2 regions of the Arthrobacter sp. 05N33_2 genome follow, and region 2 is predicted to be linked to the other one. Evidence: predicted binding sites of a transcription regulator. Region 2 holds the regulator's gene; the other holds the start of a gene.
The links. Region 2 encodes LexA, which represses DNA repair genes until DNA is damaged. Its sites were predicted from a motif close to TCGAACANNTGTTCGA; they were not measured.
Positions count from the first base shown of each region.

Region 1 (7,442 bases), on a different contig from region 2:
TGATGAGGGCGGCGCTAACGAGTCCGAAATGCTGCTGGTGCGAATGCCGGTCGGCACCGCCCGCGCATTCGCCAAGCGCACCCGTGAGATCGTGGGCGCCGGGCGTCCGACGTGCCCGCTCTGCGGTTACCCCATAGACGCCGACGGGCACATCTGCACCCTTCCCGAGGTCTGATGCCAGCGCCGGACCTAGTGACCGCCGAGCTGACGCTCACCGGCCGTATCACGACGGCTTCAAACGCTACATTTCTGGGCAGCATCGGCGACGTGGTGGTCGTCTATAAGCCCATAGCAGGCGAAAGTCCGCTGTGGGATTTTCCCCACGGCACCCTGGCTCACCGGGAGGTGGCCGCCTACCTGGTCTCGCAGGTCTTAGGCTGGGACGTGGTGCCGCGCACCTGGCTGCGCGATGGTCCTTTGGGCGAAGGAATGGTGCAGCTCTGGCAGGAGCAAGACCCCGCCCAAAGCGCCGTGAACCTGGTCGCGACGGACCAAGTGCCGGAGACGGGCTGGAAACATGTTCTCGAGGGACGGGATGAGAACGGACGGATGGTCGCCCTCGTTCACGAAGACTCGCCGGCGCTCAGACGCATGGCGGTGTTCGACATGGTCGTCAACAACGCCGACCGCAAAGGCGACCACATTCTTGCCATGACGGACGGACACCGGCACGGCGTGGACCATGGGCTCACCTTTCACCGTGACCACAAGCTGCGCACGGTGCTGTGGGGATGGCTGGGAGACGCTCTGACCGCCGAGGAACGCGACGGCATCGATCGTGTCAGCGAAGGACTGCACGGTGGGCTGGGCCGAAACCTGGCGGACTTGCTCAGCGCCGAAGAAATCGCATCGCTCGCCGCGCGCTGCGCACGGTTGCGCTTGGCAGGGCGGTTTCCGGCTCCGAGCGGTGAGATGTCGGCGGTGCCCTGGCCGCTGTTCTAAGGGAATTGCGGCTCAACTGTCAAAATTTGGCTGCCCAAACGCCGATAACAGCGCCTACGCTCAACCAAGCCCGCAGGCCCCACCTTCCGCAGACGACGCGCCGAGCGTCCCATATACAGCACCCCTTCAGTCAGGTGTTGGGATGTTGAGGAGAAACCGCGCTGCCCGCGCAGCCGAGGGATATGGGCAGAGTCCAACTTTTGTCGGCCCATCCGGCTACACTGAATGTATCGAACATATATTCGAATAAGGGTGTGTTGTGGGCGTTGTTGTCGGTCCCCGCGTGATAGACGCGGGCATGTCGTTGCTGTCGGTGCTGATCTCTCCGGTCCCCGTCGCGGCCGGGTATCCATCGCCGGCGCAGGACTACTTTGATGGGCGGATTGACCTGAACGAGCATCTGATCAAGGACATCACCAGCACGTACGTCGTGCGGGTCTCCGGAGACTCGATGGAACGCGCCGGCATCAGCGACGGGGATGAACTGATCGTCAACCGGGCCCTGGAACCCAAGGACGGGTCCGTAGTCATAGCCGTCCTGGACGGAGAATTGACCATCAAGCGGCTGCGGATCACGGCCGCCGGCGTCGTGCTGCAGGCGGAGAATCCGTCCTACCCGGACATCCGCGTTCCGTCCCTGTCGGATCTGGTCATCTGGGGCGTCGCGACCCGCTGCCTGCACCATGTTTGAGGCACACCATGTCTAAGCCCTCCCCGATGCGGCGGATGCCGCAGATCGCGCACGTGGATGTGAACTGCTTCTACGCCTCGGCCGAGCGGGCATTCGACCCGTCCCTCGAAGGCCGGCCCGTCGTCGTACTGTCCAACAACGACGGGTGCGCCGTCACCCGGTCCCCGGAAGCCAAGGCTCTCGGCATCGGCCTCGGTGAACCATGGTTCAAACTCGCCCCGCGGGCGAAGGAGTGGGGACTTGTTGCCCTCTCGAGCAACTACGAGCTTTACGGGGACATCAGCGCCCGGGTGATGGAACTGCTGGGCCGCTACAGCGCTTGGTTGGAGGTTTACAGCATCGACGAGGCCTTCCTGGGCGTCAAAGGCGCGCCGGAGGACCTGCTGGTCCTGGGCCAGACCATGAAGGCAGCCGTGCGGCGCAACGTGGGGGTTCCGGTCTGCGTCGGGATCGCCGGGACCAAGACCCTCGCGAAACTGGCCAACAAATGGGCAAAGCACAACCCGGCCTTCGACGGGGTCTGCCACTGGGACTCCGTGCCCGCCGCCACCAGAGAAGCGCTGATGGGCCGGCTGTCTGTGATCGAAATCTGGGGCGTCGCGACGCGCCTGACCAAACGCCTCAACGCCTTAGGGCTTCAGTCCATCCTTGACCTGTCCCGGGCCGACCCGGTGATGATCCGGGACCGCTTCTCCGTGGTCATGATGCGCACCGTCCTGGAGCTGCAGGGCACGCCGTGCATCCCGATGGAGGAAGAACGGATCGGCCGGGACCAGCTCATCTTCTCGCGCTCCTTCGCCACCCCCATCACCACCGCCGCCGGCATGCGGCAGGTCCTGTCCGTCTACGGCCAGCAGGCATCGGCACGGCTGGCCAAATACAGCCTCCAGGCCAAGGTCCTCACCGCCTTCGCCGGCACCTCGCACTTCAACCCGAACGACACCTCCTACCCCTCGGTGTGCGTGCCGCTGCCGATGCCCACCGCCGATCCCGTCCTGCTCACCCGGGCCGCCCACGCCCTCCTGCCCCACATCCAGGAAGGCATCAAATACGCCCGGGCCGGCATCATGGTCACCGACCTGCGGCCCACCGGCAACCAGGCACCGCTGGCCCTGTTCCAAAATCCGCACGAGGAACGCCACATCGGAACCCTCCTGGAAGATGTGACCCGCCGATACGGGCGCGGCTCCATCGGCCTCGGCCACGCCGGCATACGGGGCGGGCCGGACTGGACCATGAAACGGGACATGCTCTCCCCCCGCTACACCACCCATTGGGACGAACTCCCCCTCGTCAAAGCCGCCTAACGCCAACACGCCCCCGCAGCACCGCACCACGAAAGACCACCCCCATGACCCTCAGCACCGAAAACCCCACACGAACCCTTGACCTTCAAGTCCGGCTCGACCCGGCAGGCAAGCCCCTTGCCATCCGGCACGACGGACGGATCTGGCTTGTCGATCCGGCCACCGAATCCCGGCACTGGATCGGCGGTGACGCCGGGCGGGGCACCCGATGCACGGCCGCCGCTGGCGCCAACCCGGCCGGTACCGAATACTGGCGCGTCGAGGCCCGGCTGGGGGCTAATTCAGCGCTGCGCACCTTCACGCTGCGCCGGAATCCACGCTCCGTCCAGTGGCTCCTGGACGACATCAGCGACGGCGGCTAGGCAACGGTGACACTGAACCGTCAGCCGATCAACGACCAGATCTGGGCGGGGATCAGGGAAGAATTCACGCTGCCCGCCCTGGAACAGGTCCGCCGCCGCCTCGCCGAACTGATGGACGACCCCGACCCTGTAATGCAGCAGCTCGTCCGCGTCTTCATCGACGACGGCACGTTCTGCCCGGGATTCCAATTCGTCGCCGGCGGCCACCTCCACCCGACCGTCGTCGACCTCTTCCAGCGCGCCATAGAACTGAAGGTTCCGCACAACTACTTCACGGCCTGGATGGTTACACCCTGCCGGGAACTCGGCGGGTCCCGCCCCGTTGACCATCTGAAAAGCGGCCGCGCTCCCCTGTTTCGCGCGCTGGAATCCCACCGCTGGCAGTAGAGGCCGGCCCGCGAACCGACGTCCAACGGTTCCGCTGATCAGTCCGGCCCGGGATGCATTGAGTCACACGCGGGAATCGCAGCTGCCCTGCCGTTGGTAGTCTTTAGCCCACCATCCCTTTCCGCCCGACACTTGAGGTGCGAACCATGATCCCGACGACTCCCACTCCGGGCACTGTCCTTCTGGCCGGCGCCACCGGCGATCTCGGCGGGCGTATCCTGCAGAATTTGGTCGCCCTGGGGGCCACCGTTCGGGTCCTGACACGGCCTGGGACCAGCACGGAGCGCATTGCGCAGCTCCGCGCCCAAGGCGTCGAAGTGATCCAGGCGGGCTACGACGATCCGGTGGCCCTCCGAAGGGCCTGCGCGGATGTTGACTGCGTAGTCTCCGCGATCAACGGCGTGGACAGCGCAATTTTCGACGCCCAATCGCGCTTGCTGGAGGCGGCGGCCGCGGTGGGCGTACCGCGTTTCATCCCTTCCGATTACTCCATCGATTACCGCGGAATCCGCCCCCGAAGCAACCGGAACTTACAGTTCCGCCGAGACTTTGCACAGCGGCTGGATGCCACCGAAATCCGGGCCACTTCCATCCTCAATGGCGCCTTCACCGACATGCTCTCCGGGCAGGCTCCCATGATCCTGTTCTCGCGGCGTCGGGTGCTCTTCTGGTCCGACGCCGACCAGGTGCTCGACTTCACCACGAAGGATGACACTGCCTCCTACACCGCCGCCGCCGCCCTCGACGATCGGGCGCCCCGCGTCCTTCAGATCGCCGGAGACCAGGTCACGGCAAGGACCCTGGCAGCCACCATGTCCGACCTGACCGGAACGCAATTCGGGCTCCTCTACGCGGGCAGCGTCGGCTCCTTGACTGCTATGAGCCGGGTCGTCAAAGCCCTCATGCCGGCCTCTGACAAGCCGTTCCCGCCGTGGCAGGGCATGCAGTACTTCGCCAGCATGTTCAGCGGCGACGCGACCCTGAACTACGTCAGCAACGACCGGTACGGGAGCCGGACGTGGACCACCGCCCGGGACGTCCTGGACCAGCACGTGCAGCAGAGTTCACCGGCCCCGGTCCCCTAGCCTGGGGGTTGTTGCACGGACAAGCCCCGAACCCCTAGGGTTCGGATCATGGCCGCGCCCGGGGGACCCGCTCGTTATGGAATGCACACGACGCCGACACTGCTGTCCGTAGTATGCCTCGCCGTCGTCGCGCTAACCGCGGCCTGCGCGTCAACTCCCCCACTCAGCAAGTCGGCCGGCGAGCAAACGGTCACCAAACCGCCCGCCGCCACGGCCGCACCATCGACGGGCGCCGGACTGTCACCAGGCATGACCCTCACCCCGGCTCCGCCGATTCCGCCTACCCCCGGGCACGGTATAGATGAATGCCTGCCACAGCGTGCAGAGAAAGTCGTAGGCAATGGAGCGCTGGAGTGCCAGTACTTCACATCCGGTTCCATTACGCCGGCTTCTGTGCCCCGTGATCCGGGAATGAGCTCCGGCGATTACGCGATACGGTTCGGCAGCGTTGGCGGCCGCACGTTGATGACCGTGCGTATCCCCTGCGCTTCGTATGCGGTCACGGTCAGCATTGCCGGCGAAACGATCACGCCGGATGTGGGGACACTGGAAAGTTCCCTGGGCACGTGCAACTTCCCGTGGGACCAGGAACAGGCGCGGATGAAACGATACCTTCAGGCTCCGTTTCAGTTTGCACAGCGGGAGACTGGAATCGTGCTGCACAACCCGGAATGGGGAATCACCCTCTTCCGGACCCCCTACTCGGCCGGCTGATCCCCCGGTCCCGCCTAAGGGGCGCCAGGCTCCGGCCAGATTGCGACGTTCATCCGCTTCGTCCTTGACGGCCACACCGCACACAGGCGCCTGTCGGGATGAGGCCATGCCCTTCCGGGGGCCAGAAATACCTGACACGATCAAGTGGGAATAAGAACCGCCGCCACCATGTTCGTTTCCGGTGTGAAGAACATCGGATTCCTGTCCTTCGGCCATTGGACCGACCACCCGGATTCCGGCACGCGCACCGCGTCGGACGCGCTGTTGCAGGCGATCGACCTCGCGGTCGCGGCCGAGGAGCTGGGTGCGGACGGCGCCTACTTCCGAGTCCACCACTTCGCGCAGCAATACGCCTCCCCGTTCCCTCTGCTCGCCGCGATCGGGGCCCGGACAAGCCGCATCGAGATCGGCACCGGCGTAATCGACATGCGCTACGAGAACCCGCTCTACATGGCGGAAGACGCTGGCGCGGCCGACCTGATCGCGGGCGGCCGGCTGCAGCTGGGCATCAGCAGGGGTTCACCCGAGCAGGTCATCGACGGATGGCGTTACTTCGGCTTCGCCCCCGCCGAGGGCGAGTCGGACGCCGACATGGGCCGCAGGCACGCCGAGCGTCTGCTCGAGGTGCTCACTGGCAAGGGCTTTGCGGCGCCGAACCCCCGCCCGATGTTCCCGAACCCTCCGGGCCTGCTGCGCGTGGAGCCGCACTCGAGGGGCCTGCGCGAGCGCATCTGGTGGGGCTCCGGCTCGAACGCCACGGCCATCTGGGCGGCGAAGCTCGGCATGAACCTGCAGAGCTCCACGCTCAAGGATGATGAGAGCGGCAAGCCCTTCCACGTCCAGCAGGCCGAGCAGATCGAGCTCTACCGGCAGGCCTGGAAGGAGGCGGGGCACGAGCGGGAGCCGCGCGTCTCGGTCAGCCGCAGCATCTTCGCGCTAACGGACGAGCGCGACTGGCAATACTTCGCCCGCGACCGCCACAGCTCCGACCAGGTGGGCAACATCGACGAGAAGACGCGCGCGGTCTTTGGCCGCTCCTATGCCGGTGCCCCGGACGAGCTGGCCGCGAAGCTGGCCGAGGACGAGGCGATCGCCGCGGCAGACACCCTGCTCCTCACGGTCCCGAACCAGCTCGGTGTCGACTACAACGCCCACGTCATCGAGTCGATCCTGAAGTATGTGGCGCCGCAGCTCGGCTGGCGCTGACCCCTCGTGACAGATTCCCCGGGCACTGCAGTCGCGGTTAATTTCGGCGGTGTCGACGCTCTACTGCGGGACCGCTGTGTGCACCTGAGGTCCATTTCGGACGGCATCGATCCCACAACAACGCGGCGGAAGCCACCAGGTCAGAGCGAAAGAGATGCTGGCACGCGGCCTCACCCTCAGGTGCGTCAGCCGCCGGGGGTAATGGGCGGCGGGGGCTGAAAGCGTTCCCACGCCGATTGCCGGGTCATGCCCAGAGCCGCGCCAATGCGCGCCCAGCTGATGCGCCGTTGACGCGCGGTTCCCACCCAGGCGGTCAGTCGCTCTTCGACCTGGGAAGCGACGGCGGCGATTTCCGGCAGGTGGGCCAGGAGCTCATCATCAGTCATCTGCAACCAAGGCGTTTCGCTCCGTGAGCCGTCCGAACTGCTGAACAGCCTCGTGGACGCCGCGGCACAGTCCTGACAAATGGCAACGCCGGGACCTGCCACGAGATGCCCCGAGATCCTGGCTGGTCTCGCGCAGAAGCTGCACATCATCGGGCCGGTCAACGGCGGTTCCAGTTCCACGGCATCCTCCTGGCGGCTAACAGTTGACAGAGTTCAGCATAGTTGACTTGTCAGGTGAATCCTGACAGGTTGTCAGGCGTGACCTTACAACGAATGGCTGATACGGGAGCCCGGCCACCCACCAAAACGCCGCTGAGGCGGCTGGCGGCGTTCCGGAAGCTGTGGGTTGCCAGCGCATTCGA
Region 1 covers NZ_JBFTNJ010000028.1:20,257-27,698, reverse strand. The annotation lists gene AC1DHX_RS12705 (DUF3090 domain-containing protein) at 1-175, shown strand, start outside; gene AC1DHX_RS12700 (SCO1664 family protein) at 175-942, shown strand; gene AC1DHX_RS12695 (LexA family protein) at 1,202-1,633, shown strand; gene AC1DHX_RS12690 (Y-family DNA polymerase) at 1,642-2,940, shown strand; gene AC1DHX_RS12685 (hypothetical protein) at 2,985-3,302, shown strand; gene AC1DHX_RS12680 (hypothetical protein) at 3,309-3,689, shown strand; gene AC1DHX_RS12675 (NmrA family NAD(P)-binding protein) at 3,836-4,774, shown strand; gene AC1DHX_RS12670 (hypothetical protein) at 5,186-5,488, shown strand; gene AC1DHX_RS12665 (LLM class flavin-dependent oxidoreductase) at 5,672-6,694, shown strand; gene AC1DHX_RS12660 (ClpX C4-type zinc finger protein) at 6,880-7,260, opposite strand; gene AC1DHX_RS12655 (MFS transporter) at 7,354-7,442, shown strand, end outside.
Region 1: the regulator LexA is predicted to act here: its motif matches at 1,173-1,188, upstream of AC1DHX_RS12695 (LexA family protein).

Region 2 (22,944 bases):
TCCTCGGAGTTGCTCTCCTCGATCTGCTCGGCCCTCGATGTTCCGCTTTCGAGCATGCTCCGCGAAGTCAGCGACCGCGTCGCGGTCGCCGAGGGCGTCGCGGTTCCGGACACCGTTCCCCAGGAGTTCGCGCAGCGCTATGGCCGCGACCTCGACCGGGAACTGAACTCCGATCTCTCCGACGAGCTGGCCAAGGGCCTCCTTTCCGGGGCGCGCTAGCAGCCAGCTCACCTAAGACCTAAGACACAAAAGAGGACCTCCGGCCCAGGCCGGAGGTCCTTTGTCGTGTTTCGGTGACCAGGGTTCCCGGTGGGGGGTCAGGCGGGCTCGTCCCGGGGGAAACCGTCGCGCTCGTAGGTGGCATTGAGCTTGGCCATGTACATGGCCAAAGCCTGCAGATCCTCGGCCGGCCATTCCGCCAGGCGTTCCCGGAACACCTCACGCCGTGCGTCCTGGACCTGGTGCATCCTTTCCTCGCCTTCGGACGTCAGCCGGATGGCCTGCGCCCGGCCGTCCAGCGGGTCAGCCTCCTTCGACACCAGCCCGAGGCCCTCGAGGAAGGCGATCTGCCGGCTCACCGATGGCTTGCCGACGCCGATGCAGGAGGCTAGGTCGGTCAGCCGGATGGGGCCCTGCTGGCGGATCACGCTGAGCAGGCCGTAGGCGGCGGGTTCCATGTCCGGGTGGACCTGGCGCGAGAGCTGGTGGGAAATCGACCGGCCCCGGCGCCAGAGCAGGCTCAGCTGGTTCTCGACGGCGTCCAGGGCGGCGTCCGCGCCGGCGGTATCGGGAGCGGGATCTCCCGCGGACTCAGTTGGGTTGCTCATGGCAACCATTCTAGAGTCCCCGGCCGTGAGAGACTTTACTCGTGCGAATCAGTGACTTTTGGCGGCTTATGGACGACGAGTTCGGCGCGGGATACTCCCGCGTCCTGAGCAGTTCGCTGGTCCTGGCCGGGGTCGGAGGCCGCACCGCGGACCAGGCGCTCGGCGCCGGAGTTCCGCCGCGCCAGGTGTGGCTTGCCATGTGCGACGTCCAGGACGTTCCGCCGGAACGCCGCCTGGGCCGCGACGTCAAACCCCGTGACACCACCGGGCCCCGCTGACGCCTGCGTCGTCGCGCTGACGCCTGACACGCCGTCCGCTTGTTCGAATATCTGTTCGGATAGCGATATGCTTTTTTTCAGACCGTTTTCCACATAAGTGGTTCTCCCGACAACTTTGTCGGAGGGTGCCAGTAGCGTCAGTGATGACAGACAAAGGCCTCCACGGCCACTCCACAGCGAGAAAGTATTAGAGGTGTGAATCATGGCCGCAGCCCCGGATCGCCAGAAGGCGCTCGACGCAGCGCTTGCCCAGATTGACAAGCAGTTCGGCAAAGGCTCGGTCATGCGCCTCGGCGATGAAGTCCGTGCGCCCATCGAAGTCATCCCGACCGGGTCCATCGCACTCGACGTCGCCCTGGGAATTGGCGGCCTGCCCCGCGGCCGCGTCGTGGAAATCTACGGTCCGGAATCATCCGGTAAGACCACGGTCGCGCTGCACGCGGTTGCCAATGCCCAGCGCCAGGGCGGCATTGCCGCCTTCATCGACGCCGAGCACGCCCTCGATCCGGAATACGCCGCCAAGCTGGGCGTCGACACCGACGCGCTCCTGGTCTCCCAGCCGGACACCGGCGAGCAGGCGCTGGAAATCATGGACATGCTTATCGGATCCGGCTCCCTTGACGTCATAGTCATCGACTCCGTGGCCGCCCTCGTTCCCCGCGCGGAAATCGAAGGCGACATGGGCGACAGCCACGTGGGCCTGCAGGCCCGCCTGATGAGCCAGGCCCTGCGTAAGATCACCGGCCGCCTGAGCCAGACGAAGACCACGGCCATCTTCATCAACCAGCTGCGTGAAAAGATCGGTGTCTTCTTCGGCTCCCCGGAAACCACCACCGGTGGTAAGGCGCTGAAGTTCTATGCCTCCATCCGCATCGACGTCCGCCGCATCCAGACCCTGAAAGAGGGCGCCGATTCCGTCGGCAACCGCACCAAGGCCAAAATCGTCAAGAACAAGATGGCCCCGCCCTTCAAGATCGCCGAGTTCGACATCATCTACGGCCAGGGCATTTCCCGTGAGGGCGGCATCATCGACATGGGTGTCGAGCACGGCCTGATCAAGAAGTCGGGCTCCTGGTTCACCTACGATGGCGACCAGCTGGGCCAAGGCATGGAGAACTCCCGCCGCTTCCTGCGCGACAACCCGGAGCTGGCGGCCGAACTCGAGCGCCTGATCAAGGAAAAGCTCGGCGTTGGCGTCAAGGCCCCGGCTGAGACCGAAGAATCTCCGAAGCTGAAGGCCGTTGACGGCTTCTAACAGCCGGCGGCGCAAAGGGGCAGGATTTCCATCACGGAATCCTGCCCCCGGCTTTGCCGGCCCGGATCAGCCGGCGGACCGCACCGATGGCGCGGATTCGCCGGCCGGGCAGGACCGGGACGCGGACCCCGCGGCGGTGGCGCGTGCCATCGTGCTGCGGCAGCTGACGAATTCGCCCAAGAGCCGGCTGCAGCTCTCGCGCAAGCTGGCCGAGCGCAACGTCCCTGAGGACGTCGCGGAGGCCGTGCTGGACCGCTTCGAGGAAGTGCGGCTGGTTGACGACGCCGAGTTCGCCGACATGTGGGTCCGCAGCAGGTCCCAGACGCGCAAGCTCGCCAAAGGGGCCTTGCGGCGCGAACTTGCGGACAAGGGCATCGACCCGGAGATCGCTGCCGGTGCACTGGACCAGCTCAGCGACGCCGACGAGGAAACGGCCGCCCGGGAGCTCGTGGAGCGCAAGCTGCGGGGATTCACCGGCGGCGAAGACCGGGCCGAACGCGACAAAGTTACGCGCCGCCTCGCGTCAATGCTGGCCCGCAAGGGATACCAGCCGTCGCTCGCCTTCCGGGTGGTGGGTGAGGTGCTCGATGCCGCCGCCGGCCAAGCGGGGGACGGGGATTAGGACCGCCGGGCCGGGGTCTGCGCTGGCCCAGCCGCTGCCCACTACCCTTACCCGTTACCCTTAACAGGTGAGTTTTACCATTCCCTCCCCAACGGCCGGCACGACTTCTCCGACAGCGCCACCGGCGGTGCAGCCGGCAGGGCCCCAGACATTCGGTGCGGACCCCGTTTCCGCACCGGAAAGTCCCGCCCCGGCCCAGCCCCGCACCTACCAGGTGCGCACTTTCGGCTGCCAGATGAACGTGCACGATTCCGAGCGGATGGCCGGCATGCTGGAAGCCGCAGGCTACGTCCCCTCCTCCGGCGAGCTGGCCGACGTCGTGGTCTTCAACACCTGCGCGGTCCGGGAAAACGCCGACAACAAGCTGTACGGCAACCTCGGCATCCTCGCCCCGGTCAAGGCAGCCAACCCGGGCATGCAGATCGCCGTCGGCGGCTGTCTCGCGCAAAAAGACCGCGAGACCATCCTCAAGAAGGCCCCGTGGGTGGATGCCGTGTTCGGCACCCACAATGTCGGTGCCCTGCCGGCGCTGCTGGACCGGGCCCGCCACAACAATGAGGCCCAGCTGGAGATCCTCGAATCGCTGGACGTCTTTCCGTCCACCCTCCCCACCAAGCGGGACTCCGTCTACTCGGGCTGGGTATCGATCTCGGTGGGCTGCAACAACACCTGCACCTTCTGCATCGTCCCGGCCCTGCGGGGCAAGGAAAAGGACCGCCGCCCCGGCGAGATCCTGGCCGAAATCCAGGCGCTCGTGGACGACGGTGCCATCGAGGTAACCCTGCTGGGCCAGAACGTGAACTCCTACGGCGTCGAATTCGGCGACCGGCAGGCCTTCTCCAAGCTCCTGCGCGCGTGCGGCGACATCCCGGGCCTGGAGCGGGTCCGGTTCACCAGCCCGCACCCGGCCGCCTTTACCGACGACGTCATCGACGCCATGGCCGAGACGCCCAACGTCATGCCGCAACTGCACATGCCCCTGCAGTCCGGCTCGGACAAGGTCCTCAAGGACATGAAGCGGTCCTACCGCTCGACCAAGTTCCTCGGCATCCTGGACAAGGTCCGCGAGAAGATCCCGCACGCCGCCATCTCCACCGACATCATCGTCGGGTTCCCCGGCGAGACCGAGGAGGACTTCCAGGCCACCCTCGACGTCGTGGCGAAGTCCCGGTTCGCCACCGCCTTCACCTTCCAGTACTCCAAGCGGCCGGGCACGCCCGCCGCGGACCTGCCGGACCAGCTGCCCAAGGCCGTGGTCCAGGAACGCTTCGAACGCCTCACGGCACTGCAGGACCGGATTGCCGCCGAGGAAAACGCCCGGCAGCTTGGCCGCCGCGTCGAGGTCATGGTGACGGCGCAGTCGGGCCGTAAGGCTGGGGAAACCCACCGCCTCTCCGGCCGGTCCCGGGACCAGCGGCTGGTGCACTTCTCCGTGCCCGCCGGAGCCGAAGTGCCCCGGCCCGGCGATCTGGTGACTGTCACCATCACAGAGGCGGCGGCGTTCCACCTCGTCTCCGACCCCGCCTCGGCCGAGGACTACAGCCTGCGCCGGTCCCGTGCCGGCGATGCCTGGGACCGGTCGCAGGCAGATTCCTGCGGCGCCCCGGCCAGCCCGGCGGGCAAGACCAGCGCGTCGGGCACCTCCGGCGTGTCGCTGGGCATGCCCAGCCTCCCGGTCCGCGGCCGTTAGCGCCGTGCCCGGCCCGCAGGGCGCTCCCCGGAACGAAGCAGTCCAGAACCCAGCAGCCCGGGCCACAGCGGCCGAGGACACAGCCCGGGCCTTGGCGGTCGAGGGCACTGCCCAGCAGGACACGGCCCAGCAGGACGCTGCCCAAAATGCGGCGGCGCAGGGGGCACGGCCGGCCGCGCCGCCGGTGATCGCCGTCGTCGGGCCGACCGGATCCGGCAAATCAGACCTGGCCGTTTCCCTCGCCCTTGAGCTCGACGGTGAAGTCATCAACGCCGACTCGATGCAGTTCTACCGCGGCATGGATATCGGAACCGCCAAGATCACCGAGGTGGAGCGCCGCGGTGTGCCGCATCACCTGCTGGACATTCTGGACGTGACCGAGGAAGCGAGCGTCTCGGACTTCCAGCAGCAGGCCCGGGCGTTGATCGCCGACATCCACGGCCGGGGTAAGCGCGCCATCCTGGCCGGCGGCTCCGGACTCTACGTCCGCGCCGCCCTCGACGTCCTGGAATTCCCCGGCACGGATCCGGACATCCGCGGCCGGCTCGAGGCGGAACTGGCTACCGCGGGCCCCGCGCCCCTGCGGCAACGGCTCGAGGCAGTGGACCCCGTCTCCGCGGGCAGGCTCGGCGATGAGCGCAGGATCATCCGCGCCCTGGAAGTCTTCGAGCTCACCGGGCGGCCATTCAGCTCCTTCATGCCGGCCCGCCAATACTTCCAGCCTGCCGTCCAGATCGGACTCGAGGTGGACCGGGAACTGCTCCGGCAGCGCCTGGCCGACCGGGTCCACGCGATGGTGGACCGGGGGCTCCTGGACGAAGTCCGCCGGCTGGACGCAGCAGGGCTCCGCAGCGGCCGGACCGCGCCGCGGGCCCTCGGCTACGCCCAGTTCCTCCGGGTGCTCGACGGTGCCTTCAGCGTGGAGCAGGCCGCGGACGAAACCATCATCGCCACCCGGCAGTTCGCGCGCCGCCAGCTGACCTGGTTCCGTGCGGATCCCCGGGTCACCTGGCTGGGCTGGCACGATCCTGACCTCGTGGCCGAGGCCGCCGGCCTCTGCCGGGCGACGCCGGTTCTGCCTCCGGCGTAGCGCTTGGGTCACGGTGCCGGAGCGGTCGGGGCGGAACGGTAACCTTGGAGCATGGACGAATCCCAAGCCGTAGCCGCTGACCGTACTGCCGGCGATACCGCCCCGCTGAGCGGCCTGAAGTTTTCCAAAGGCCACGGAACGGGCAACGACTTTGTCCTGATCGCAGACCCCAACGGCGCGCTCGAGTTGAGCCCGGAGCACGTCGCGGCGCTCTGTGACCGGCACCGTGGCATCGGCGGCGACGGCCTGATCCGGGCCGTGCCTTCCCGGCTCCTGCCCGAGGGGCAGCAATTGCTGACCGCGCACCCCGATGCCGAGTGGTTCATGGACTACCGCAACGGCGACGGCTCGCTCTCTGAGATGTGCGGAAACGGAGTCCGCGTCTTTGTGCACTTCCTCATCGCCGAAGGCCTCGTGGACCTGCCGGCCGGCGAATCGCTCGTCATTGGAACCCGGGGCGGTGCCAAGACGATCGTCCGGACGGCTGCGGGCTACGCCGTGGACATGGGCCCCTGGGAATTCATTTTCCCGGGCGAGGCGACCGCGCGGGCCATGGACTCGCTGGTCAGCGCCGACGGGCTCGAAGTCGCACGGCCCGCCCTCTCCGTCAGCATGGGCAACCCGCACACTGTCGTGGCCCTGGCCGAAACAGCCGAACTGGAGGCCACGCAGCTGTTCACGGCCCCCCGGGTGGACCCGACGCCGCCGCACGGCACCAACGTCGAATTCGTTGTGCCCTCCGAACCACTGGTCCACGACGGCACCGGCACCATCACCATGCGGGTCCACGAGCGCGGAGTGGGGGAGACCCAGTCATGCGGCACGGGCGCCTGCGCCGCCGCCGTCGCGATTCGCCACTGGGCCGGCCAGGGCGCACCGGACGCGTGGAACGTCCACGTCCCCGGCGGCGTCGTCGGCGTGAAATTCTTCCTGGGCCCGGAGGGGCACGAACACGTCGAACTCAGCGGCCCGGCCGTGATCGTCGCTAGCGGGACGCTTTCCTGATTCGAAGGATCCGGAACGACTTCGACGTGCTCTCCCGGGTCACGCTGAAGCTGGCGTCGAGCTCCGCCGAGAGCCAGCGCTGCAGCGAGTCCGAGCCGAGGTTCTTCTGGACCACGAGCCAGGCCGATCCGCCCGGCGCCAGCCTGGGAATCCACAGGCGCAGGAGGGCATGAAGCTCATCCTTGCCGATCCTGATCGGCGGGTTGGACCAGATGGTGTCAAAGCGCAGGTCGGGGTCCACGGCGTCCGGCGTGCTGGCGGATACGTTGTGCAGCCCCAACAGCCCGGCGTTTTCATTGGTCAGGGTCACGCAGCGTTCGTTCACGTCCACCGCGTAGACCTGGGCGTGCGGTGCCCGCAGGGCCATGGTCAGGGCGATCGGTCCCCAGCCGCAGCCGATATCCAGCAGGTTGCCCTGCGGCGACGGCGCCGGGACGTCGGCCAGCAGCACGGCCGTCCCCTTGTCGATCCCGTCCGGGCTGAAGATCCCCGAGGACGTCTGCAGCCGGCGCGTCTCGCCGGCAAGATCCACAGTGAGCGGCTTACGGGTAAAGGGCCCGGCCGGCTGGGCGCTGAAATAGTGTGCAGACTCCATAATGGGCCAGATTAGTTCGCGGCCAGCCCGTATGGGAAACCGGGTGGGAGCGCCAGCGTCTGCTACGCTACAAAACATGATCTTGATCTCCAAGTAGCCGGCACGGGTCCCGTCCCGTCCTTGTCAGGGACGCCGAGGGACTCCGTAGCGATGCAGGTAAACGCCTTCCGCTGAGTGCGCCATTGCAGGGGTGAGTTTTCTCACCCGCGGGCGCCCGCACCACTTGGAATCCAGCCATTTCCCAGGCACCGTGTCTTGCTGGCACAGTTTTTCGAGCACCGTGCTCCCTGGCCCGCTCCCGGGCCCGGCGTGGCGGAGGCACCTACCTCAACGTGTTTGCACCGGCACCGGCACCGGCACCGCCCACACAGCCAGTGTCCCCGCAGCCAGGCGCCGTAGCCGCCTCTACCGTCCCCAGCCACCGCTCCGCACAGAGCCAGCCCCGCCCCGGCGCCGTTGCCGCAGGCATTCCAGGAGGCCCGCATGACCCCCCGCCGTCAGCCCAGCGCGAATACCGCCCCACAGAGCAACAATCGGCACTATTCTGAAAGTGCCGAACCTTTAAAGGAGACCATGACCAGCCACCCCAACACCGGACCCGATTCAGCAGCCCAGGACATGAGCCCTGAAGAGATTCAAGCTGTAATCGACCGGATCCTTTCCAAGGACACCCCCGCCCCAGGCCGCGGCGGCGGCACCGGCCATGGCACCGCCGCCGGTGCTGGCACCAGCAGCCCGACGTCGGTGCTCGGCAAGGCGCAGGCCATCTCCCGCCTGGACGAGGTGTACACCAACTTCGACGGCGACCAGCAGGACCTTGAGGAACGGCACGCACTGCGCCGCAAGGCCGGCCTGTCCACCGAACTCGAAGACGTCACCGAGGTCGAATACCGGCAGTTGCGCCTTGAGCGCGTCGTCCTGGCCGGGCTCTGGACCGAGGGCACCCTCGCGGACGCCGAGAACTCCCTGCGCGAACTTGCTGCCCTCGCTGAGACGGCCGGCTCCGAGGTCCTCGACGGGCTCGTCCAGCGGCGCGCCAAGCCCGATCCCGGGACTTTCCTCGGCTCCGGCAAGGCACAGGAACTGAAAGCCATCGTGATGTCCACCGGTGCCGACACCGTCGTCGTCGACGCCGAATTGGCCCCGTCCCAGCGGCGCGGGCTGGAGGACATCGTCAAGGTCAAGGTCATTGACCGTACAGCGCTGATCCTGGACATTTTCGCCCAGCACGCCAAGAGCCGTGAAGGCAAGGCGCAGGTGGAGCTCGCCCAGCTCGAATACCTGCTCCCGCGCCTGCGCGGCTGGGGTGAATCGATGTCCCGCCAGGCCGGTGGCCAGGTGGGCGGCGCCGGTGCCGGCATGGGCTCGCGTGGTCCCGGTGAGACCAAGATCGAACTGGACCGCCGTCGGATCCGCACCCGGATGGCCAAGCTGCGGCGCGAAATCGCCGCTATGAAGCCTGCCCGGGAAACGAAGCGCGCCAACCGCCGTCGTAATGCCGTGCCCTCTGTCGCCATCGCCGGGTACACCAACGCCGGGAAGTCCTCGCTGCTGAACCGGCTGACCGACGCAGGGGTGCTGGTGGAAAACGCCCTGTTCGCCACCCTGGACCCCACCGTCCGCAAGGCCGAAACCGCTGACGGGCTGGGCTACACCCTGGCCGACACCGTGGGCTTTGTCCGTTCCCTGCCCACCCAGCTCGTGGAGGCATTCCGCTCCACGCTGGAAGAGGTCGCCGACTCTGACCTGATCCTGCATGTCGTGGACGTCTCGCACCCAGATCCGGAAGGCCAGATCGCGGCTGTCCGGACGGTCTTCAGCGAAGTCGACGCGCGCAAGGTTCCGGAAATCATTGTCCTGAACAAGGCCGACGCCGCTGACCCGTTCGTAGTCGAACGGCTCAAGCAGCGCGAGCCGCGCCACGTGGTGGTCTCGGCCCGCACCGGCGAAGGCATTCCGGAACTGCTCAAGGCCATCAGCGACGGCATTCCGCGGCCCAGCGTGAAGCTTGAACTGCTCATCCCGTACAACCGCGGGGATCTGATCAGCAAGCTCCACGAGAGCGACGCCGAGATCCTCAGCCTCGACCACGAGGAAACCGGGACCCGTGCCGTGGTGATGGTGCGTGAAGGACTCGCCGCCGAACTGGATCCCTTCATCAGCAATGACTGAGGCTGCGGTGACCAGGACCGACGCCGAACCAGCCGACGCCGGGCCGGCCGACGCCGAACCAGCTGACGCTGGGCCGGCCGACGCCGATACCGGCGCCGGTTCGGTTGCCGGCGCGGCCGGCGAGGAGTTTGTTGTTAAGCTGCTCGACCGTGCCGTGTCCGGCATGGGCGGGCAGAGCCGCGATGGCCAGCACGAAATGGCCCGGCAGGTGGCGCGCGCGATAGACAGCGGCGATCACCTGCTGGTCCAGGCCGGCACCGGCACCGGCAAGTCGCTGGCCTACCTGATTCCGCTGATCGCGCATTCGCTGACCAGCAACAAACCCACCCTGGTCTCCACCGCCACCCTGGCACTGCAAACGCAGATTGTGGGCCGGGACCTGCCCAGGCTGCTCAAGACCATCACCCCTGCCCTGGAGCGGCCCGTCAAGGTCGCCCTGGTCAAGGGCCGGTCCAACTACGTCTGCCGGCACAAACTCGAGGGCGGCTTCCCGTCCGAAGAACCTTCCGAGGGACAGCTGTTTTCCCTCGGCGAGGACACGTCCGTGCCGCACTTCGCCGCCGCACTTGGCGGGCCGTCCTCCCAGCTGGGCAAGGAAGTTGTCCGGCTGCGCGAATGGGCCGAGGAGACCGCCACGGGGGACCGCGACGAGCTCATGCCGGGCGTCACGGACCGGGCCTGGCGCCAGGTCTCGGTCACCTCCATGGAGTGCCTCGGCGCGCAGAAATGCCCGCTCGCGGCCGAATGCTTCAGCGAACTGGCACGGCAGAACGCCGCCGATGCCGACGTCGTGGTCACCAACCACGCCATGCTCGCCGTCAGTGCCTTCGAAGGCCTGGCGGTCCTGCCGGAGTACGACGTCGTCGTGGTGGATGAAGCACACGAACTTCAGGACCGCGTCACGGGCGCGGTCTCAGGCCAGCTCTCCGTGGCGATGGTGCACGCCGCCGCGTCCGGGGCCCGGAAGCACACGGGCATCACCGTGGATGCGCTGAACAATGCCGCCGCCCACCTGGAGCTCGCCATCGACGGCGTCCCCAGCGGGCTGATGCCCAACGGCCTGAACAGCGAGCAGCTGGACTGCATCGACCAGCTGCGCGACGCGTGCCGCGCCGCCCTGTCAGATTCCAAGGGGGACAGCTCCGTGTCGGCGGACGGCGGACGGCAGCTGGCCCGCTCGCGCCTAATGGTCATCCTGGAGCTCTGTGAACGCCTCCTGGCGGCGCGCGAAAACCGCGAAGTCGTGTGGTTCTCCCGCAACAGCAGCTTCGACCCGGCGCAGGGCTACTCCCAGCCGGACGAGAGCGCGCCGGCGTGGATCAACGTTGCCCCGCTGAGCGTCGCAGGGCGGTTGCGCGAGGGCCTGTTCGCGGACCACACCGTCATCCTGACCTCGGCCACACTGGCCATCGGCGCTGCCTTCGAACCCGCCGCCGGCGGCCTGGGCCTGGTTGGCAACGGCGCCCCGAGCTGGACCGGCGTCGACGTCGGCTCCCCGTTCGACTACCCGAAGCAGGGCATCCTCTACGTAGCCCGGCACCTGCCCAAACCCGGCCGCGGAACGTCCCCCGAGGCCCTGGACGAACTCGAGAAGCTGATCCGCGCCTCCGGCGGAGGCGCCCTGTGCCTGTTCTCCTCGCGGCGCGCCGCAGAGGAAGCAGCCGAGGCCATGCGGCCCCGGCTGGGCCTCAGCATCCTGTGCCAGGGGGAGTCGACCATGACGGCGCTCGTGCGGCAGTTTGCCGACGAACCTGACACGTGTTTGTTCGGCACCATGTCCCTCTGGCAGGGCGTCGACGTCCCTGGCGTGTCCTGCCGGCTGGTGGTCATCGACCGGATTCCCTTCCCGCGGCCGGACGACCCGCTGATGACGGCACGTTCGCGGGCCGTGGCCCAGGCCGGCGGCAATGGCTTCATGGCCGTCTCGGCCACGCACGCCGCCATCCGCCTCGCGCAGGGCGCCGGACGGCTGATCCGCTCGACCTCGGATAAGGGCGTGGTGGCAGTGCTGGATTCGCGGCTCTCCACGGAGCGTTACGGCGGCTTCCTGCGCGCCGCGCTGCCGCCGTTCTGGCCCACCACCGATTCATCGATAGCCATGGCAGCCCTGAAGCGCCTGGCGAAAGACTCCGCGAAAGCCTAAGTCCCAACCGGGGCCGCCACCCTGCGCCGGAAATCCGCCGCGGGGTGGCCGCTCCGAACTGGCAGCATGCCCCGGATGGCTAAGGGGAGCGCAGTTTAGAGCAAGCGCAGTTTAGAGGGAGCGCAGTACCGATACGACCTTGCCCATGATGACGGCGTGGTCGCCCAGGATGGGCTCGTACTGGGTGTTTTGCGGCAACAGCCACGTGTGGCCGTCCCGCTGGCGGAAGGTCTTGACAGTGGCTTCGTCGTCCAGCAGGGCGGCAACGATATCGCCGTTCACGGCATCACCCTGGCGGCGGACAACCACCCAGTCGCCGTCGCAGATGGCGGCGTCGATCATCGAGTCGCCGGCCACCTTGAGCATGAAGAGTTCGCCATGGCCCACGAGTTGGCGGGGCAGCGGCATGACGTCCTCCACCACCTGGTCCGCGAGGATCGGCCCGCCGGCGGCGATGCGTCCGACGAACGGCACCATTGCCGTGTCAGTGGCGCTGGCGAGCTCGGTTACCGACAGGCCGCCGACGGCCCGCAAGGGGCTGGACTTCTCGATACCAGATATCGGTGTGGCCCCCTCGTCCAGGGTCAGCGGCATGAGCACTTCCATGGCCCGGGGCCGCTTCGGATCGCGCCGCAGGTAGCCGAGCTTTTCCAGTTGGGAGAGCTGGTGGGTCACGCTCGACAGGCTGGCGAGACCGACGGTGTCGCCGATTTCGCGCATGGACGGCGGGTAGCCCTTGTCCGTGACGGACCGCTGGATGGTCTCCAGGATTTTCTTTTGCCGGACGGTGAGGCTCTTGGGGGCCCGGGCGGGCTGCGGGCTCCGTGGGGTGGCCCTGCCGCCGGTGGCTTGTGCTGCCATGTTCGCCAACGCCTTTCCGTTCCGCCCGGCTGCCGTGGCTGCTGTCACCGGGAACTTCCGGCCTGAAATGTCAGACCCTGCTGATCAACTACGAATGAATTCCCACTGGTAGTTCGAAAGTGGGAGTTCGAAAGTGGTTGTCCTGTCCCTCAAAAATAGGCCAGCCGCAGACCTTTTTCAAACATTTGTTCTAGCGAGTCTCGACATCGTTCGTTAGTAAGTGCTAAAACAGAACAAGTAAGATTCGAATATGTGTTCGATTCCGACGATCTGGGTTCGCAGGCAATGTTCGGTTCTATGTTCGAAGGTTCGGCCGGTTGGCGGCGAGTACGTGAGTACGCCGGGCGGCAACTTATGGTCCAGGAGGGCTCAGTTCATGTCAGTTTCAAGCGCGTTTGACGGCACTAACATTCAGGGCGTCACGACCCGCCACCGTGGTGTTGGTCCGGGTGGCGCAGCGGATCGCCGCAGCATCGGACACGGCAACATCGGACCCGGCAGCATCGGACACGGCGGCCTCGACCAAAGCGGCATGGGCCAGGGCGTTTCCAGTCACGGCAACGTGTACCCGCTCAACGCCAGGCGCCGCGGCTCCGCGCCGTCGCGGGCGCAGCAAGGAGCCGCCGCCGCGGTTTCCGGCGGCCGGACCAAGCAGCCGCCGCTTCGGCTCACCCGGCGCGGACGCTTCGTCTTTTTCGGCGTCCCCCTGATTCTGCTGGCGGCGTTCATCCTGTCCTTCAGCGGATTCCTCAACGCTCCCGCGAAAGCGGCAGATTCCGCAGACCAGCTCTCGGTGACGCCGACCGTATCCGTCACAGTCCAACCGGGGGAGTCCCTCTGGGCCATTGCCGGGTCGGTGGCCCCGGAGCGCGATCCCCGCGATGTTGTGGCCGATATCGTGCAGTTGAACAATCTGGACGCCGCGCGTGTGATGCCGGGCCAGCAACTGTTTGTTCCGTCCAAGTAGCCACCCCCGGGTGCCGTCGCGGGCGTCACAGTTTCAGCGCCCGTCCCGCTACCACTTAAACTGGTCACGTGACTGACCAGCTTGAGCGCCTCAACCGACTGCCCCTCCGAACCAATCTGCGTGGCCTGCGTCCGTATGGCGCGCCGCAGCTGGACGTCCCCATCCTGCTCAACGTCAACGAGAACACCCATGGGGTCCCGGCCGATGTCCGCGCCGCGATTACCGAAGCCGTGAGCGCCGCCGCTGCCGGGCTGAACCGCTATCCGGACCGCGAATTCACCGAATTGCGCGAAGCCCTCGCCGAATACCTTGGCCATGGGCTGGACGCGGAGAACATCTGGGCCGCGAATGGTTCCAACGAAGTCCTTCAGCAAATCCTCCAGGCCTTCGGGGGCCCTGGCCGGACGGCCCTCGGGTTCCCTCCCACGTATTCGATGTACCCGCTGCTGGCCTCCGGCACGGATACGGAGTACGTCGTCGGGGCCCGCGCGTCCGACTATGGGCTCAGTGCGGAATCAGCGGCACAGCAAGTCCGCGAGCTTCAGCCCAACATTGTCTTCCTCTGTTCCCCGAACAACCCGACCGGCACGGGGCTGGGCCTTGATGTGGTCGAGGCAGTCTATGACGCCGGCGAGGCCAGCCAGACCATCGTGATCGTCGACGAGGCCTATCACGAGTTCGCCCACGACGGCACGCCCAGTGCTCTCACCCTGCTGCCTGGCCGGGAGCGGCTCATCGTCTCGCGCACCATGAGCAAGGCCTTCGCCCTCGCGGGTGCGCGGCTCGGCTACATGGCCGCGGCCCCGGAGGTCGCGGATGCCCTGCGCCTGGTGCGTCTCCCGTACCACCTCTCCGCCATCACCCAGGCTGCGGCCCTGGCTGCCCTGCACCACCGGGAGGCGCTCATGGCGGACGTCGAGGACATCAAGCGCCAGCGCGACCGGATCGTGTCGGAACTGACGCGGTTGGGCTTGACCCCGGCCGCGTCTGATTCCAACTACGTGTTCTTCGGCGGCCTCGAGAACCCCCATGAGGTTTGGCAGCGCATGCTGGACGCCGGTGTCCTCATCCGCGACGTCGGTATTCCGGGGCACCTGCGCGTCACCGCCGGCACTGAGACAGAAACCACAGCCTTCCTGGAGGCACTCGAACTCATCCTGGCCGGCTCCGCAAAGCCGCAGGCCTAGACTTGGTGGGGAGCCCAATCGTCCCCGCCAGATTGCCCAACACCCTGCCTTCTTCCAAAGGACACATCTACATGAGCACCACCGGATCCACCGCCGCCGAGGGCCGGACCGCACGCATGGAACGGACCACCAGCGAGTCCTCGGTCCTGGTCGAGATCAACCTGGACGGCACCGGCGTTTCAGACATCAGCACGTCGGTCCCGTTCTACGACCACATGCTGACGGCCCTCAGCAAGCACTCCTTGATTGACATGACCGTCAAGGCCACCGGCGACACCCACATCGATGTCCACCACACTGTCGAGGACGTGGCCATCACTTTCGGCGAGGTTCTGCGGACCGCCCTGGGCAACAAAGCCGGGATCCGCCGCTTTGGCGAGGCGACCGTTCCCCTCGATGAGGCCCTCGCGCAAGCTGTCGTGGACGTCTCCGGCCGTCCCTACCTGGTCCACGCCGGCGAGCCGGCAGGCCAGGAATACCACCTGATCGGCGGCCACTTTACGGGCTCCCTGACCCGCCACGTCTTCGAGGCGATCACCCTTCACGCCGGGATCTGCCTGCACATGAACGTCACTGCCGGGCGTGACCCCCACCACATCGTCGAGGCCCAGTTCAAGGCCTTTGCCCGTGCCCTGCGCGCAGCCGTCGAGCCGGATCCCCGCGTCGAGGGCATCCCGTCGACAAAGGGTGCTTTGTGACCGGCCCGGTGCTCCGCGACGGGGCCATCATCGACCCCGCCGCCGCGACCAAGCCGGTCTCCCCGCAGGGAAAGCCCACAGTTACGGTGCTGGACTACGGCTCCGGGAATGTCCGGTCCGCCGTCCGCGCGCTGGAGCGGGCCGGCGCCGAAGTCACCCTCAGCTCCAAGCCTGAGGATGTCCTCAATGCCGACGGCCTCGTCGTCCCCGGTGTCGGCGCCTTCGAAACCGTCATGCGCGAACTCAAGGCCGTTGACGCCATCCGCATGATCGGCCGCCGTGTCGCCGGAGGCCGCCCCGTGCTGGCCATCTGCGTCGGGCTCCAAGTGCTGTTCGAGGCCGGCGTCGAACACGGCACCGAAGCCGAGGGCATGGGGGAATGGCCCGGCAAGGTGGAACTGTTGCCTGCCGACGTCGTGCCCCACATGGGCTGGAACACCGTCGCCGTCCCCGAAGGGTCCAGGCTCTTCGCCGGGGTTGAGGACGAGCGCTTCTACTTCGTGCACTCCTACGGTGTCCAGAAGTGGGACTTCGACGTCATCCAGCCGCGGATGGCTGCGCCGCTGGTGACCTGGTCCGACCACGGTGCCCCGTTCATCGCGGCCGTGGAAAACGGCCCGCTGTGTGCCACCCAGTTCCACCCGGAGAAGTCCGGCGACGCCGGCGCCCGGCTGCTGCGCAACTGGGTCCAAAGCCTGCGCCCCGCAGCCCCGGACCGTACCGCAGCCCCGGAAGGGACCGCCTAGATGTGGTCCCTGGTGCTCATGGGCGTGGCCGGCCTGCTGGTTGGCGGCGGGATCTCCTTCCGCCAGCAGAAAAGTCCGCTCTGGGTGCAGATCGTTTTCTACATCCTCGCCGGCATGTCACTGCTGGCCGCCTACCTCCTGACCCTGCCGGCGTCCTGACCGCCCCTCCCCACCCCCATCCCCAAGCTGAGGACTCCACGATGACCACCGAAACCCCGCTGCCCGTACTCGAGCTCCTGCCCGCCGTCGACGTCGTCAACGGACAGGCCGTCCGGCTCGTACAGGGCGAAGCCGGCAGCGAGACGAGCTACGGCACCCCGCTGGAGGCCGCCCTCAACTGGCAGCAGCAGGGGGCTGAGTGGGTGCATCTGGTCGACCTGGACGCCGCGTTCGGGCGCGGCTCCAACGCCGAGCTCCTGCGCGAGGTCGTCGGCCGGCTCGATATCAAGGTGGAGCTCTCCGGCGGCCTTCGCGACGACGAATCCCTTGAGAAGGCCCTCGACCTCGGCGTCGCACGCGTCAACCTGGGCACGGCGGCACTGGAAAACCCGGAATGGACGGCCCGGGTGATCGAGCGCTTCGGCGACAAGATTGCCGTCGGCCTGGATGTCCGCGGCACCACCCTCGCCGGCCGGGGCTGGACCAAGGAAGGCGGGGACCTCTGGGACGTGCTCGGCCGCCTCGAGGACGCCGGCTGCGCCCGGTACGTCGTGACCGATGTGACCAAGGACGGCACGCTCCAGGGCCCCAACGTCGAACTCCTGCGCCAGATGGTCGAGAAAACGGGCAAGCCGGTGGTCGCCTCCGGCGGCATTTCCAGCCTCGAGGATCTCAAGGTCCTGCGCTCCCTGGTGCCGCTCGGCGTCGAAGGCGCCATCGTCGGCAAGGCCCTCTACAACGGCAACTTCACCCTGCCCGAGGCCCTCGACGTCGCCGGCCGCCGCTAGCGGCGAAGGCGCCCATGACGCACTCCCACGACACCCACGACCCCAATAACCCCCACGAGACAGTGCAGGCAGGGACCGGGGCCGGTCCCATCCGGCATCTGCCCGGGCATATCGCGGCGGCCCTTGCCGGCGCCGGCGGGGCCACGGACTCCGCCGGCCAACCCTGGGCTGGGCGCAGCCTGTCCGGCAATGACGCCAAGATCCATAATTTCGACGACGACGACGGCACCGCCGACGCCGGCTATCTGGCGGCCTTGTCCGACCTCGCCGCGGGCACTGGCGACGAGGCGGCCGTGGTGGCCGCGCTGGCCACCGCCCGGGTGTTCGTGCCAATCCTCGCCCAGCTCGCCGAAGAGGGCGAGGCCGCGGCCGGGCCCAACGGGGATCCGCTGCACTCGGACAAGCAGGCCGACATGGCCCTGGTGACGCTCAAGGCGCCGGACGGACGGACGGCCATGCCGGTGTTCACCTCGGCAGCGTCACTGACGGCGTGGCACCCGGAGGCCAGGCCGGTCGCCGTGTACGCGGCCCGGGCCGCCTTGTCAGCGGTCGCGGAAGGGGCGGAGCTGCTCGTGCTCGATCCCGGCTCGGAAGTGACGTTCGTGGTCCGCCGGCCGGCAGTCTGGGCCCTCGCCCAGCAGCAGCCATGGACGCCGTCATACGCCGACCCCGATCTCGCGGGTGCACTCGGGGAAGGCGCGGTTGGCTTTCCGGCGGTCCGCCGTGTTGAAATTCATCCGGGGGGTGGAGTTGCCTCGGCCACGGCCGATGGCAGGCGGCTCCCCGGTGGGGGAGCCGGCCCGGAACTCCGTGTGGTCCTCTACCTTGAAGACGGTCTCGACGCCGCCGGCGTGCAGTCGATCGTCGCCGGCCTCAATAACGCCTGGGCCCGGAATGAAATCTTTGCCGAGCGGGTTGATTCGATCGAGGTCAAGCTGCAGCGTGCAGCACCATAGCTGACGGCCCAACGGGGGGACCTCCCGGTGCTGCCGTGGGCAGTACCAGAAGGATATAGTCCGTGAATTTCGCGCTTTACCGTCAGCTGCTGGCCATCCGGCCCATCAGGCGCCTCCTGCTGGTCGGCATGATCGCCCGCATACCGCACTCGGCGGCCGGCGTCCTGCTGACCCTGCACATCGTCCTGACCCTCGGCCAGGGCTACGCCGCCGCCGGAGCGGCCGCCGCCGTGATGACGATCGGTATCGCCGTCGGCGCGCCCTGGCGCGGACGCCGGGTCGACACCGTGGGGCTGCGAAAGGCGCTGATTCCGTCTGTGGTCTCCGAGGCCGTGATCTGGTCGATCGTGCCGCACGTGTCCTACGAGGCCCTGTTGCCCCTGGTCTTCATCGGGGGCCTGCTGACTCTGCCCATCTTCAGCGTGGTGCGGCAGTCGCTGGGCGTTCTGGCCCCCGGGGAACAGCGCCGGACTGCCTTTGCGCTCGACGCCATCGCCACCGAGCTGGTCTTCATGATCGGCCCGGCCGTCGGAGCCGTCGTCGCCACCAGCGGCCAGTCCGTCCTGGGCCTGACAGTCGTGGGAGTGGCCACATCCGTCTCCGGGCTCTTCCTCATGTGGTTCAACCCGCCCACCCGGAGTGCTTCCCCGGACGCCGGGCTTGAGGCGCAGGAGCTGGAGTGCGCGGAAGCCGCAGTGGTCGCCGCCGCGCCGGCCCACCTGCAGGAGGCAGCAGCCGAACTGGCACCCCTGGCGGCCGCCGCCGAGGAGCGCCGCCGGCGGGGATCCGGCCTGCGCCACAGGGTCATCCACAACTTCAGCTGGTTCACCGCCGCCGTAGCCGCCGTGTTTGCCGTCGGCGCCGGTGCCGGCATGGTCCTCAGCGGCACCGACGTCGGCATCGTCGCGGCGCTCCAGACCGGCGGCCACCAGGCCGAAATCGGCATCGTGTTCCTCTTCTGGTGCGCGGCCTCGGTGGTGGGCGGCGTCCTCTACGGTGCCATGCACCGGGCCGTTTCCCCGATCCTCCTGTTGCTGGGGATGTCAGCGCTGACGGTCCCGATGGCCTTCGCGACCGACGTCTGGACGCTCAGCCTGCTCGCGTTGCTGCCGGGTCTGCTGTGCGCGCCGGTGTTGTCCGCGGCCTCGGAAAAGGTGGCCGAACTGGTGGATGAAAGCCGGCGTGGCGAGGCGATGGGCTGGTACGGGTCATCGCTCACCGGCGGAGTGGCCCTGGGAGCGCCGCTTGCCGGGCTGTTCATTGACCTCATCGGCCCGTCGGCCGGCTTCGTCTCAGTGGGGTTGGCGGGCGTGGCCCTCTGCCTGGTGGGACTGGCCCTGCAACAGGTCCGGCGCAGCCGCCTGGCCCGCGTCTGAACGCGGGCCTGCCGCCATTGCGCCACTCCGGGCACGCGCCCGGGCTTTGTGAACGGCAAATCCTGCGGACGGAAAATCCTGTGAACGGCAAATCCTGCGGACGGAAAATGGTGCGGACGGAAAATAACGACGCCGGCGGGCGGACCTGGGTGGTCCGCACGCCGGCGTTGTCCTGGCTGACGGTTGCTTAGTTGACGGGGCCGGTGTACTTCTCGCCCGGGCCCTTGCCCGGCGCGTCCGGGATGATCGATTCTTCGCGGAAGGCCAGCTGGAGCGAACGGAGTCCGTCGCGCAACGGTCCAGCGTGCTGTGAGCCGATTTCGGGCGCCGCCGCGGTCACCAGACCGGCGAGGGCGGTGATCAGCTTGCGGGCCTCGTCCAGGTCCTTGAGGTCCTGGGCATTTTCCTCGGCGGCGAGGCCGAGCTTTACCGCGGCGGCGCTCATCAGGTGCACGGCGGCCGTAGTGATGACCTCGATCGAGGGGACTTCCGAGATGTCGCGGATCTGCTGCGAGACGTCCGCCTGGGCTGCCGCGGGCTCGAAGACGTGGGAATTACTATCTGAAGTGCTCATGCTGGTAAGCTTGTCACAGACCGACTAAATGTCGTTATTCTCAAGCTTTTATAGAATGCAGTGTTCTGACTGGCAGTGCTTGTCACTGAAGTTGGCGCCCGGCGACGCATACGTGCGTTGAACGGGTGTCTTTCTGTAGAGTTGGCTTTAGTTTGCAAGCGGAGTTCTCTCCCACCCGCGTCAGCCGCGAAACTTCCTTCGGGAAGCCCCTCCTGTCCAGGAGTCAAGGTTGCCGGGTACCTGGTCGGGCACTACCTCGGACTCCGGTCCGCAGGAAGTGCATGTTGCCCCATTGAGGGCGGCAGTTCCGATCTCGAGGCCTTCGATTGCTCCGGCAATTGGGGGCCTTCTCTTTTTGCCGGTGGAATACCCCTCACGAACACAGGAGCTTTAACATTAGCGAGCCAAGAATCAATGAGCGTATCCGCGTCCCCGAGGTGCGGCTGGTCGGCCCTGCAGGCGAACAAGTAGGAATTGTCCGTATTGAGGATGCCCTGCGTTTGGCTGCCGAGTCCGATCTTGATCTCGTTGAAGTTGCACCGCAGGCGAAGCCTCCGGTGTGCAAGCTGATGGACTTCGGCAAGTACAAGTACGAAGCCGCTGTCAAGGCACGCGAGGCCCGGAAGAACCAGACCAACACGGTCCTGAAGGAAATCCGTTTCCGCCTGAAGATCGACACCCACGACTACGAAACGAAGCGCGGACACGCGCTCCGCTTCCTCGGTGCCGGCGACAAGGTCAAGGCCATGATCCAGTTCCGCGGCCGCGAGCAGCAGCGCCCCGAGATGGGCATCCGCCTGCTCCAGCGCTTCGCCGACGACGTCTCCGAAGTTGGTGTGGTGGAGTCCAGCCCGCGCATCGATGGCCGCAACATGGTCATGGTGGTTGGCCCGCTGAAGAACAAGGCCGAAGCCAAGGCGGAGGCCCGCCGCGCAACGCAGCGCGCAGAAGCCAAGGCTGAGAACGAAGCCAAGGCTTCGGGACGCGTCGATGTCTCCGGTGGCAACGCCCCGCTGACCCAGACGCTGTCGGACCTCCTGCCGGAAGGCTACGTCGTATCGCCGGAGGCACCCGCAGCGGAGGCACCCGTCGAAGAAGCCAAGGTTGAAGAGACCAAGGTCGAAGAAGCCAAGGTCGAAGAGACCAAGGTTGAAGAAGTCAAGGTTGAAGCGGCTCCGGTCGAAGAGACCAAGGCCGACGAGGCCCCCGCCCAGGACGTGCCGGCGGAAGCCGCACCGAAGGCAGCCGAGGAGCCGGCAGCAGCGAAGGCTCCGGCGGCTCCGAAGGCGGCCGAGAAGCCGGCAGCAGCGAAGGCTCCGGCGGCTCCGAAGGCCGCCGAGAAGCCGGCAGCAGCCAAGGCTCCCGCGGCTCCGAAGGCCGCTCCGGCCCCGGCGGTAGCGAAGGCTCCCGAGGAAAAGGCAGCCGCTCCGGCAGCAGCACCGAAGCCGGTTGCTGCCCCGAAGCCGGTACCCAGGCCCGCAGCGCCGAAGCCCGCCGCACGGCCGGCCGCCCCCCGGGCAGCCGCCAAGCCTGGCACCAAGAAGACCAACTAGTTCACGGCTGCCGGACAGCAATGTCCGGCAGCAGGCAACCAGCACGCCGCCCGCAGGGGTGGCTGCACGAAAGAGCTGCAGACTTTTCTGCGGATACGTAAGGAGATCGGTTCCCATGCCGAAGATGAAGACCCACAGCGGTGCTAAGAAGCGCTTCAAGCTGACCGGTACCGGCAAGCTGCGCCGCCAGCAGGCCAACCGCCGCCACTACCTCGAGCACAAGTCCTCCCGGCTGACCCGTCGCCTTGCCGGCGACAAGATCGTCTTCAAGGGCGACGCCAAGGTCATCCGGAAGATGCTCGGCATCTAAGTTCCAAGTTCTCTGACTGTTCGCCACCTGGCAGCAGTCAACTACCAAAAAGGCTTCTCAGGCCAGCCGGACCGTTCCGGCAGTAGACGCTTGGGATCAGAAATTTTCTAAGGAGTACGCACGTGGCACGTGTGAAGAGGGCGGTTAACGCCCACAAGAAGCGCCGGGTTATCCTCGAACGCGCAAAGGGTTACCGCGGACAGCGTTCACGCCTGTACCGCAAGGCAAAAGAGCAGCTGCTGCACTCGTTTGTGTACAGCTATGGTGACCGTAAGAAGAAGAAGGGCGACTTCCGCCGTCTTTGGATCCAGCGCATCAACGCTGCATCCCGCGCCAACGGCCTGACCTACAACCGCCTGATCCAGGGCCTGAAGGCCGCTGAGGTTGAGGTTGACCGCCGTATGCTGGCCGAGCTGGCCGTTTCCGACGCCAACGCCTTCGCCGCGCTGGTCAAGGTCGCCAAGGACTCGCTGCCTGCCGACACGTCCGCTCCGGCCGTCCAGGCTGAGGCTGCTCCGGCTCCCAAGGCTGCCAAGAAGGCTCCCGCGAAGAAGCCTGCTGCCAAGAAGGCCGCCGACGAGGCTGCAAAGTAGTTCCTCCCGCAGTTGAAAGACTGTCTCGTTCAAGAGCCGGCTGGAATAGCCACTAAGGTTCTTATATGAACGAAACCGGGCGCCCGCAAGACTTTCCACTCTCCAACCCCCGAGCTGATCGGATGAGGAAGGTGGCACAGCTTGCCGGGCGCCCGGCCCGTTTAAAGCGTCGCGAGTTCCTGGCCGAAGGCCCGCAGGCGGTCCGTGAGGCTTTGGTCCTGCACCGGAAGAGGATCGCCGCGGGGGAGCCCGGCATCGTCTATGAGGTGTACGCCACCGAGGCCTGCCTGGACCGCCACCCGGAGCTGGAGCAGCTGGCCGAGGGAACCCACGCGCACCTCGCAACCGACGAAGTGATCGCTGCGATGGCGGACACCGTCACCCCACAGGGCATCATTGCCGTCTGCGGCTTCCTGGACGTCAGCCTTGAGCACGTGCTCGACACCGGCCCGCGGCTGATTGCCGTCCTGTGCCAGGTCCGGGACCCCGGCAACGCCGG
Region 2 covers NZ_JBFTNJ010000009.1:33,795-56,738, reverse strand. The annotation lists gene AC1DHX_RS07395 (helix-turn-helix domain-containing protein) at 1-219, shown strand, start outside; gene AC1DHX_RS07390 (MarR family winged helix-turn-helix transcriptional regulator) at 318-827, opposite strand; gene AC1DHX_RS07385 (DUF3046 domain-containing protein) at 869-1,105, shown strand; gene recA (recombinase RecA) at 1,308-2,360, shown strand; gene AC1DHX_RS07375 (regulatory protein RecX) at 2,347-2,982, shown strand; gene miaB (tRNA (N6-isopentenyl adenosine(37)-C2)-methylthiotransferase MiaB) at 3,197-4,672, shown strand; gene miaA (tRNA (adenosine(37)-N6)-dimethylallyltransferase MiaA) at 4,857-5,762, shown strand; gene dapF (diaminopimelate epimerase) at 5,814-6,767, shown strand; gene AC1DHX_RS07355 (class I SAM-dependent methyltransferase) at 6,748-7,362, opposite strand; gene hflX (GTPase HflX) at 7,936-9,534, shown strand; gene AC1DHX_RS07345 (ATP-dependent DNA helicase) at 9,527-11,677, shown strand; gene lexA (transcriptional repressor LexA) at 11,789-12,538, opposite strand; gene AC1DHX_RS07335 (LysM peptidoglycan-binding domain-containing protein) at 13,071-13,505, shown strand; gene AC1DHX_RS07330 (histidinol-phosphate transaminase) at 13,574-14,692, shown strand; gene hisB (imidazoleglycerol-phosphate dehydratase HisB) at 14,764-15,390, shown strand; gene hisH (imidazole glycerol phosphate synthase subunit HisH) at 15,387-16,136, shown strand; gene AC1DHX_RS07315 (hypothetical protein) at 16,137-16,295, shown strand; gene priA (bifunctional 1-(5-phosphoribosyl)-5-((5-phosphoribosylamino)methylideneamino)imidazole-4-carboxamide isomerase/phosphoribosylanthranilate isomerase PriA) at 16,337-17,083, shown strand; gene AC1DHX_RS07305 (SseB family protein) at 17,098-18,039, shown strand; gene AC1DHX_RS07300 (MFS transporter) at 18,102-19,415, shown strand; gene AC1DHX_RS07295 (DUF1844 domain-containing protein) at 19,603-19,989, opposite strand; gene infC (translation initiation factor IF-3) at 20,427-21,542, shown strand; gene rpmI (50S ribosomal protein L35) at 21,658-21,852, shown strand; gene rplT (50S ribosomal protein L20) at 21,975-22,445, shown strand; gene AC1DHX_RS07275 (TrmH family RNA methyltransferase) at 22,511-22,944, shown strand, end outside.